Regions from separate parts of the Streptomyces sp. NPDC003042 genome, predicted to be linked through region 2. Evidence: riboswitches for the same ligand, from Rfam matches in the RefSeq annotation. Region 2 holds a riboswitch; the other holds the start of a gene.
What was found. Region 2 has a riboswitch for cobalamin ahead of ACWDYJ_RS28785 (FecCD family ABC transporter permease). Riboswitches for the same ligand answer to the same signal wherever they lie in the genome.
Positions count from the first base shown of each region.

Region 1: linked by a shared signal. The riboswitch ahead of ACWDYJ_RS34815 (energy-coupling factor ABC transporter permease) and the one ahead of ACWDYJ_RS28785 (FecCD family ABC transporter permease) in region 2 are both predicted to bind cobalamin.

Region 1 covers NZ_JBSFTP010000132.1:2,536-6,739, forward strand. Annotated here, with positions in the region: gene ACWDYJ_RS34805 (hypothetical protein) at 1-179, opposite strand, end outside; gene ACWDYJ_RS34810 (flavodoxin family protein) at 551-1,282, opposite strand; cobalamin riboswitch at 1,373-1,569, shown strand; gene ACWDYJ_RS34815 (energy-coupling factor ABC transporter permease) at 1,599-2,300, shown strand; gene ACWDYJ_RS34820 (energy-coupling factor ABC transporter substrate-binding protein) at 2,297-2,647, shown strand; gene cbiQ (cobalt ECF transporter T component CbiQ) at 2,651-3,400, shown strand; gene ACWDYJ_RS34830 (energy-coupling factor ABC transporter ATP-binding protein) at 3,397-4,204, shown strand, end outside.
Region 2 covers NZ_JBSFTP010000075.1:29,626-33,829, forward strand. Annotated here, with positions in the region: gene ACWDYJ_RS28780 (ABC transporter ATP-binding protein) at 1-751, opposite strand, end outside; gene ACWDYJ_RS28785 (FecCD family ABC transporter permease) at 751-1,779, opposite strand; cobalamin riboswitch at 1,963-2,098, opposite strand; gene tnpC (IS66 family transposase) at 2,391-3,824, shown strand; gene ACWDYJ_RS28795 (DUF6326 family protein) at 3,899-4,204, opposite strand, start outside.

The DNA.
Region 1 (4,204 bases), on a different contig from region 2:
TGCGCCTGCCGGCGGGCCGAGCGGGCCAGCGGATAGGCCAGCAAGGGCAGCAGCAGGGGCCACAGGCACAGGAGGAACACACCCCACACGCAGCCGTGGACGGGCACCCGCCGCAGCAGTTCCAGCAGCGGAGGCCAGTCACCGTCGCGGAACTGCTGCCACAGCGAACGGGGCGGCACGTACGGGGCGTAGGGCGGCGGCCCCGGAAAGGGATGCGGCCCGGGGTGCGGGTACTGGCTGGGACCGGGCTGCGGCGGCACGCCCGGCGGCGGCGGTGGCTGACCCCCGTTCGGCCGCGATATCGGGCCGTACGGGTTCGGTCCCCCGAAAGTCACGCCGGTTTCCTTCCTGAGATGCGGGACGGGTGTGCTGGGCAGCGATCCTGGTGGATCTCCGCCGAAGTCAACACGATCAACACAGTCAACACGGTGAGCACAGTCAACTGCCAACTCCGCGACCGCACATGGGGTTGCCTACGCCTGCCCGGCCATCGCCCTCGAAACGTGCGTCGGCGGGCTGCCCGTCGGGTCGACGACAGGTCGTCACCGGGTCAGCGGTGCTCGGGATTGGGGAAGTCGAAGCGGCAGCCCGCGTCCCACTCGGACCGCTGGTTGCCATGGGCCGGCATGCCGCCCGCGCGCTTGAGGAGCGCGGCGAGGTGCATCAGGTTCCACGACATGAAGGTCGTGTTGCGGTTGGTGAAGTCGTTCTCCGGCCCGCCCGAACCGGGGTCGAGGTACGAGGGCCCGGGCCCGGCCTCGCCGATCCAGCCCGCGTCGGCCTGCGGCGGGATGGCGTAGCCCAGGTGCTGGAGGCTGTACAGGATGTTCATGGCGCAGTGCTTGACGCCGTCCTCGTTGCCGGTGATGAGCGCCCCGCCCACCCGGCCGTAATAGGCGTACTGCCCCCGGTCGTTCAGCAGGGAGGAGCAGGCGTAGAGCCGCTCGATGACCTGCTTCATGACGGAGCTGTTGTCCCCGAGCCAGATGGGGCCGCAGAGCACCAGGATGTCGGCGTCCATGATCTGGCTGTAGAGGACCGGCCACTGATCGCTCTCCCAGCCGTGGTCGGTCATGTCCGGCCAGACACCCGTAGCGATGTCGTGGTCGACCGCCCGGATCAGGGACGTCCGGGCGCCGGCGGCCTCCATGACGGCGCGGCTCCTGGAGATCAGGCCCTCGGTGTTGCTGGTCTCGGGCGAGCGCTTGAGGGTGCAGTTCACGTAGACGGCGGAAAGGTCCGAGTAGTCGGGGTGGTTCGCGGTGGCGGAATCGTCGGGCACGCCCCCCACCCTGCCCACCGCCGGCCGGGATCGCCAGCGCGCCGCGCCCGTCCGGGCCGCCTTGGGGTTGGTACCGGTCGGCGCGGGCGACTAGGGTCAGCGGGCCTTGGTGTTCGGGAAACCGGTGGAAAACCGGTGCGGCCCTCGCCACTGTGATCGGGAAGTCCGGCTCCACTCCTGCGGGAAAGCCACTGGGACCGCGCGGGAGACCGTACGGCCCCGGGAAGGCGGAGTTCAGGGCATCAGTACCCGTGAGCCAGGAGACCGGCCGGGGCGCGTCGTCCATCCACGAGGTGCTGGAGAGGTCTCTCTACTCATGCATATAGCCGAGGGGTTCCTGCCCCCTTTGCACGCGGTCGCCTGGGGCGCCGCATCCGCTCCCTTCGTCGTCCACGGTGTCCGCGCCCTGACCCGTGAGGTCAAGGCCAACCCGGAGAGCACGCTGCTGCTCGGGGCGTCCGGAGCGTTCACTTTTGTCCTGTCCGCCCTGAAGATCCCCTCCGTGACGGGCAGTTGCTCGCACCCCACCGGGACCGGGCTCGGCGCCATCCTCTTCCGGCCGCCGATCATGGCGGTGCTCGGCACCATCACCCTGCTGTTCCAGGCCCTGCTGCTGGCGCACGGCGGGCTCACAACCCTCGGTGCCAACGTCTTCTCGATGGCGGTCGCCGGGCCGTGGGCGGGCTACGCCGTCTACCGGCTGCTGCGGAAGTTCGACGTACCGCTGATGGTGACCGTGTTCTTCGGTGCCTTCTTCGCCGACCTGGTCACCTACTGCGTGACCTCCGTCCAGCTGGCGCTCGCCTTCCCGGACCCGGGCAGCGGATTCGTCGGCTCCCTGGAGAAGTTCGCGGGCATCTTCGCGCTCACCCAGATCCCGCTCGCGGTCAGCGAAGGGCTGCTGACCGTGCTCGTGGTGCGGCTGCTGATGCAGTCCAGCAAGTCCGACCTGGTGCGCCTGGGCGTCGCCCGGCTGACCGGTGGCACCAAGGCGCGGCAGGAGGCGACGAACCGATGACCAGGAACGCGAAGATCAACACCCTGCTGCTGCTCCTGGTGGCGGCGCTGGCCGTGCTCCCGCTCGCGCTGGGGCTGGGCGACGGCCAGGAGGAGCCGTTCGCGGGCGCCGACGCGCAGGCGGAGGCGGCCATCACCGAGATCGAGCCGGACTACGAGCCGTGGTTCTCCCCCCTGTACGAACCCCCCTCGGCGGAGATCGAGTCGGCGCTGTTCGCCCTCCAGGCGGCGCTCGGCGCGGGCGTGCTCGCGTACTACTTCGGCGTCCGTACGGGCCGGCGCCAGGCCGCCGCCGCAGCGGGGTCCGAGGCCGGGGCCGGGGCGCCCTCCGCCACGCCGGAGCCGTAGGCGGTGCTGCCGATCGACGTGGCGGCGCACAGCAGCCGCTGGCGGCGCCGCCACCCGCTGGAGAAGGCCCTGTTGGGGTTCGGGCTGACCGTCACCGCCGTGTGCCTGCCGCCCTGGCCCGGCGGGCCGCTGGTCGCCGCGGCGACCCTGGCCGTATTGCTGGGGCCCGCCGGGGTGGCCGGGCGGCAGCTGTGGCGGGCCTTCCGGATCCCGCTGGGCTTCTGCTTCACCGGGGCGCTGCCGCTGCTGGTCTCCGTCGGGGGGCCGGACGGGTTCCTCGCGCCGGCCCCTGACGGCCTGCGGCACGCCGGGGAACTGCTGCTGCGTACGTCGGCGGCCTCGCTCGGCGTGCTGCTCTTCGCCTTCACCACCCCCGTCTCGGACGTCCTTCCCCGGCTGGTCCGGGCCGGGGTGCCGGCCCCCGTGGTGGACGTGGCCCTGGTCATGTACCGGATCGGCTTCCTGCTGCTGGACTCCCTGGCCCAGGTCCGGCGGGCGCAGGCGGCCCGCCTCGGGAACACCGGCCGGGCGGCGGCGTGGCGTTCGGTCGCCGGGCTCGCCGCGACCTCGTTCGTCCGGGCCTTCGACCGCGCGGCGCGGCTCCAGGAGGGGCTGGCCGGGCGCGGGTACGACGGCGCGCTGCGGGTGCTCGTACCGCGGGCGGCGCTGTCCTGGCGGTTCCTGACGGCGTCCGCCGCCCTCCTGACCGGGCTGGTCGCCGCAACCCTCGTACTGAAGGAGCTCTCCCGTTGAGTCCGTTGGTGGAACTGGTCGGCGCGGGCTACGCGTACGAGGACGGGCCCGCGGTGCTGTCCGGCGTGGACTTCGGCATCGCCGAGGGACGGGCGCTGGTCCTGCTGGGCCGCAACGGCAGCGGCAAGACCACGCTGATGCGGCTGCTGAGCGGGGGCCTGCGGCCGGGTTCGGGCACGCTGCGGCTCGACGGCACGGCGGTGACGTACGACCGGTCCGGGCTGACCCGGCTGCGGACGGCGGTGCAGCTGGTGGTCCAGGACCCGGACGACCAGCTCTTCGCCGCCTCGGTGGAACAGGACGTCTCCTTCGGCCCGATGAACCTGGGCCTGCCCGCGCCGGAGGTCCGGCAGCGGGTCGACGCCGCACTGAAGGCCCTGGACATCACGGCGCTGCGGGACCGCCCGACCCACCTGCTCTCGTACGGGCAGCGCAAGCGGGCGGCGATCGCGGGCGCGGTGGCGATGGCCCCGCGCGTGCTGATCCTGGACGAGCCGACGGCCGGGCTGGACCCGGACGGCCAGGAGCGGCTGCTGGACGTCCTGGCCGGCCTCACGGACACGACGGTGGTGATGGCCACGCACGACGTGGACCTCGCGGTGCGCTGGGCCGACGACGCGGCGGTCCTGACCCCGTCGGGCATCCGCGTGGGCCCGGCGCCGACCCTCTTGTCGGACCCGGCCCTCCTCACGTCGGCGGGCCTGCGCCAGGCCTGGTCCCCGGCGGTGACGGCCCTGCTCCGCACGCACGGCCTGCTGGCCCCGGGCGCCCCCGGCCCCCGTACCCCGCAGGAGCTGTCCGCGT
Region 2 (4,204 bases):
AGAGCAGGTGCAGGGCCCCGGACTCGGGGTGCGGCACGCGGTGCGCCCGTACGCCGAAGACCTCGGTCAGCAGTTCGGTCGTGAGTACGTCGTACGGAGCGCCGGAGGCGACGATCCGGCCGTGCTCGATGACGTAGAGCAGGTCGCAGTGGACGGCGGCGAGGTTGAGGTCGTGGAGTGCGGTGAGCACGGTGAGCCCGCTGCCGCGCACCAGCGACAGCACTTCCAACTGCTGGGCGACGTCGAGGTGGTTGGTGGGCTCGTCGAGCACGAGCACCTGCGGCTGCTGGGCCAGCGCGCGGGCGATCAGGACCCGCTGCTTCTCCCCGCCCGAGAGCGTGAGGAAGCCGCGGTCGGCCAGGTGTCCGGCGCCGACCCGCGCCAGCGCGGCCTCGCAGGCCTGCCGGTCCCCGGCGGTGGTGCGGGCCGTGGCACTCTGGTGCGGCAGCCGTCCCATCGCTACGACCTCGGTGACCGTGAAGTCGAACTCGGCGACCGACTCCTGGGGTAGCGCGGCCAGCCGGCGGGCGCCGTCGCGCGCGCTCATCGCGTGCAGGTCCTCCCCGCCGAGCCGGACCGTACCGGCCGTGGGGCGCAGCGCCCGGTAGACGCAGCGCAGCAGGCTGGACTTGCCGCTGCCGTTGGGTCCGACCAGCCCGACGAGCTGCCCGCCGCCCACCCGCAGGGTGACGTCCTCGACCAGCCGCGCGCCCGCGGTCTCGACCGTCAGGTCATCGATGTCGATCCGCATCACGCGCCTCCGAAGGTGTACGAGCGGCGGCTCATCAGCAGGACGAAGCACGGCACGCCGATGACTGCGGTCAGTACGCCCACCGGCAGTTCGGTCGGTGCCATCACGACGCGGGAGAGGATGTCCACCCAGATCATCAGGACCGCGCCCGCCAGCGGTGCGACGGCCAGCACCCGGCGGTGGTCGGCGCCGACCAGCATGCGTACGCCGTGGGGAACCATCAGTCCGACGAAGCCGATCGCACCGCTGACGGCGACCACGGCCCCGGTGACGGCCGCGCAGACCACGAAGAGCTCCTTGCGCAGCCGCCCCGCGTCCACGCCCAGCGCGGCCGCCGTCTCATCGCCCATGGCGAGCGCGTTCAGTCGGCGCGCCGACAGCGTGAGATGAACGAGGCCGGCGAGCACGGCGCCCGCGGCAACGGGCAGGGAGGCCCAGTTGGCGCCGCCGAGGCTGCCGAGCAGCCACATCATCGCGGAGCGGGCCGCCTCACCGCGCTCGGCCGCGAACACCATGAACGTGGTGACGGCCGAGAAGCCGTAGTACATCGCGCTGCCCGTGAGGACCAGCCGCATCGGGGTCAGACCACGAGCGGTGCGGGCGATCGCGTACACCAGCATCATGGCGAGCAGCGCGGAGAAGAACGCGGCGGTGGACAGCGCCCAGATACCGAGCGCGCCGAGCGCACCGAAGAGCATGACGGCGTTGGCGCCGACTGCCGCGCCCGAGGAGATGCCGAGGACGAAGGGGTCGGCGAGCGCGTTGCGGACCATGGCCTGCACGGCGACGCCGATGGCCGCGAGCCCTGCGCCGACGACCGCGGCCAGCAGGGCTCGCGGGAAGCGCAGTTCCCAGACGATGGTGTACGCCGGCACCTCGTCGGGGGCTATCGCTCCACCTGCCAGCCCCGACCAGAGATAGCGCAGCACCTCGCCCCAGGAGAGTCCGGAAGCCCCGATCCCCGCCCCGCAGACGACGGAGAGCACCAGCGCGACGCACAGGGCGGCGAGAAGAGGTGGCAGCGGCACGCGTCTTGGCGGCGCCGGCCCGGTGCCCGTTCGGGAAGCGTGCGGCGGCGCGGCAGCGCTGCTGTGTTCGACAGGTATGGCCACGGGCGGATCGCCTTCGCCTCGGGCCGTGCCACACGCCAAGGGAGCAGACCGCGACGTGGTGCGTCCGGCGCAGCACCCTCTCGCAGTCCACGGCGAGTTGTCAGGAGCCTTCACCGCCGCGGGTAATCGGGCTCACGGGGGACGGACCTGCCTACAGGTTCGTCACTCCGCCTACCGTTGCGGGTCAGCGCCGGACTTCCACCGGACTTCCCCCGCGGGGCGTGTGCAGCTTAGCGCGCTCCCGGCACGGCGCCGTGCGGGCCGAGCGGATACGGCCCTGAGCCCGAGTGCTGCAGCCAATGTGCTCAGGCCGATGAAGACGATGGACCGGCAGAACACGGCCAGCGACCCGACAGCTAAACGAACGCCAACAACAGGTGCTGCAATGGGTCGGCTGCCCCCGCCCGTGAGGGCCTGGCGCGCAGGGCCTCCACACTCGGCGCCCCGTCGGTGCGGGCGTCCGCGTCCCGGTACAGGCGGCACGAGACGCTCGGCGCGGCCCCCGCCACCGCGAACGGGTCGGCGCCATTGATCAGCACGGTGGGCGAGCCGGTCATGCCCCAGCGCGGCCTCTTCCTCCTCGCGCACCTCGACCAGCTCCACCTCCGCCGCCCGGCCGTCGAGCGCGGCGGCGATCCGCTCCTGCACGACCGGCGCGTTCGGGCAGTCGGGAACCGTCAGCCAAGCGGCATAAGGCGAACTCGCGGCGAGAACGGTCCAAGGACCGCAAGCCCGGTGGGCAGCGGGGACACCCGGGCTCGGGCCTGGAGTTCGCGCCGGTCTCGGAGTTGGCTGACACAGTGCCAGTCGAGCCCGCCGAGTGCTCGACCTGCGGCGAGTGTCTGGATTCGAACGCCCCTGGTGAGGGGTTCACCCCGGTCCAGCAGTGGGACGTCCCGCCGGTGACGCTGCGCAAGGTCCAGTTCGATCTGATGCGGCGGCGGTGCTCGGCCGGGCACCTCACCCAGGCGCCGCCTCCGGCGGGGGTGTCCGGGCCGGTCTGTTACGGCCCGAACGTGCGGGCGTTCGCCGCGCACATCGCTTATCGCGGGCATGTCAGCATGGAGCGGACCGCTGAGATGCTCGCGGAACTGTTCGGCTGCCCGGTGTCCACCGGGTTCGTCGCCTCCTGCCTGCGGCGACTGTCGACGCGGCTGGTCGGTTTCGAGACCGACCTGAAACGCGCGTTGGCCGCCGCGCCGCGGCTGCACCACGACGAGACCCCGGTGCCGGTCAACGGCGCGACCGGCTACGTCTACACCGCCCGCACCGACAATCTGATCTGGTACGGCGCGCACCAGACCCGCAGCCACGCCGCCATGGACGGCTTCGACATCCTGCCGCGCTTCGCCGGAGTGCTCATCCGCGATGACTGGCACGGCTACCACAAATACAGCGACACCACCCGTGGCGGGAAGGTCACCCAGGTGCAACTGTGCTGCGCTCACCTGCTGCGCGACCTCAAGGCCGTGTGGGAGTCCGACCCCGAACATCAGGCGTGGGCCGAGCAGATGCGCCAGACCTTGGAGAAGGCACGACGCCCCGTCGACACCGCGATCACGCAGGGCGCGGCCGGCCTGTCCACGACCACGAGCCAGAGCCTGCGGGATCTGTATCTCAACACCGCGCAGCAGGGCATCGACGCGAACACCCCCGGGACCGCCGGCCGCAGCCACGACGCCTACAAGCTGGCGAAACGGATGCGTGAGCGAGTCGATCAAGTCCTCAACTTCACCCTGGACTTCCACGTCGAGTGGACCGACAACCCAGCCGAGCAGGCGATCAGGATGGCCAAGCTCCAAGCCAAGATCAGCGGGAGCTGGCGCAGCATGCGAGGACTCACCGCGTTCTGCCGCGTCCGTTCCTACATCGCCACGGCCAAAGCCCACGGCGTCGAGGTCTTCACAGCCCTACGCAACGCCTTTCTGGGCGATCCCTGGAGCATCGCCACACCGGCATGACCATCAGGTCACCGCTGAATGGACCGTGCCCGCGGGTGGCGCGAGCGAAGGATGGTCGGGCGCGGGGCGGGCAGTCACGCCTGCTGCGGCCTGCGGAGTGGCTCGCTGTCGAGGCTGGCTGCCAGGGTCGCCGGTGATGCGGTGCGGCGTGGCCAGGTCCAGGCGGAGCGCAGGATGAAGGCCAGGAGCAGCACCTCGAGTCCGATGGAGAGGCCGTAGAAGTAGAAGTAGGTCCAGGACTCCCCTACCGCGTTGAACATCGAGACGGGGATGTAGAGCGTTGCTACGACGAGGTTGATGGTGCGGTTGACACGGGCGGGCAGTGTCGCGGAGAGCAGGATCATGAGGATCGGGATGGCCATGAGCGTGAGCGCAATGGC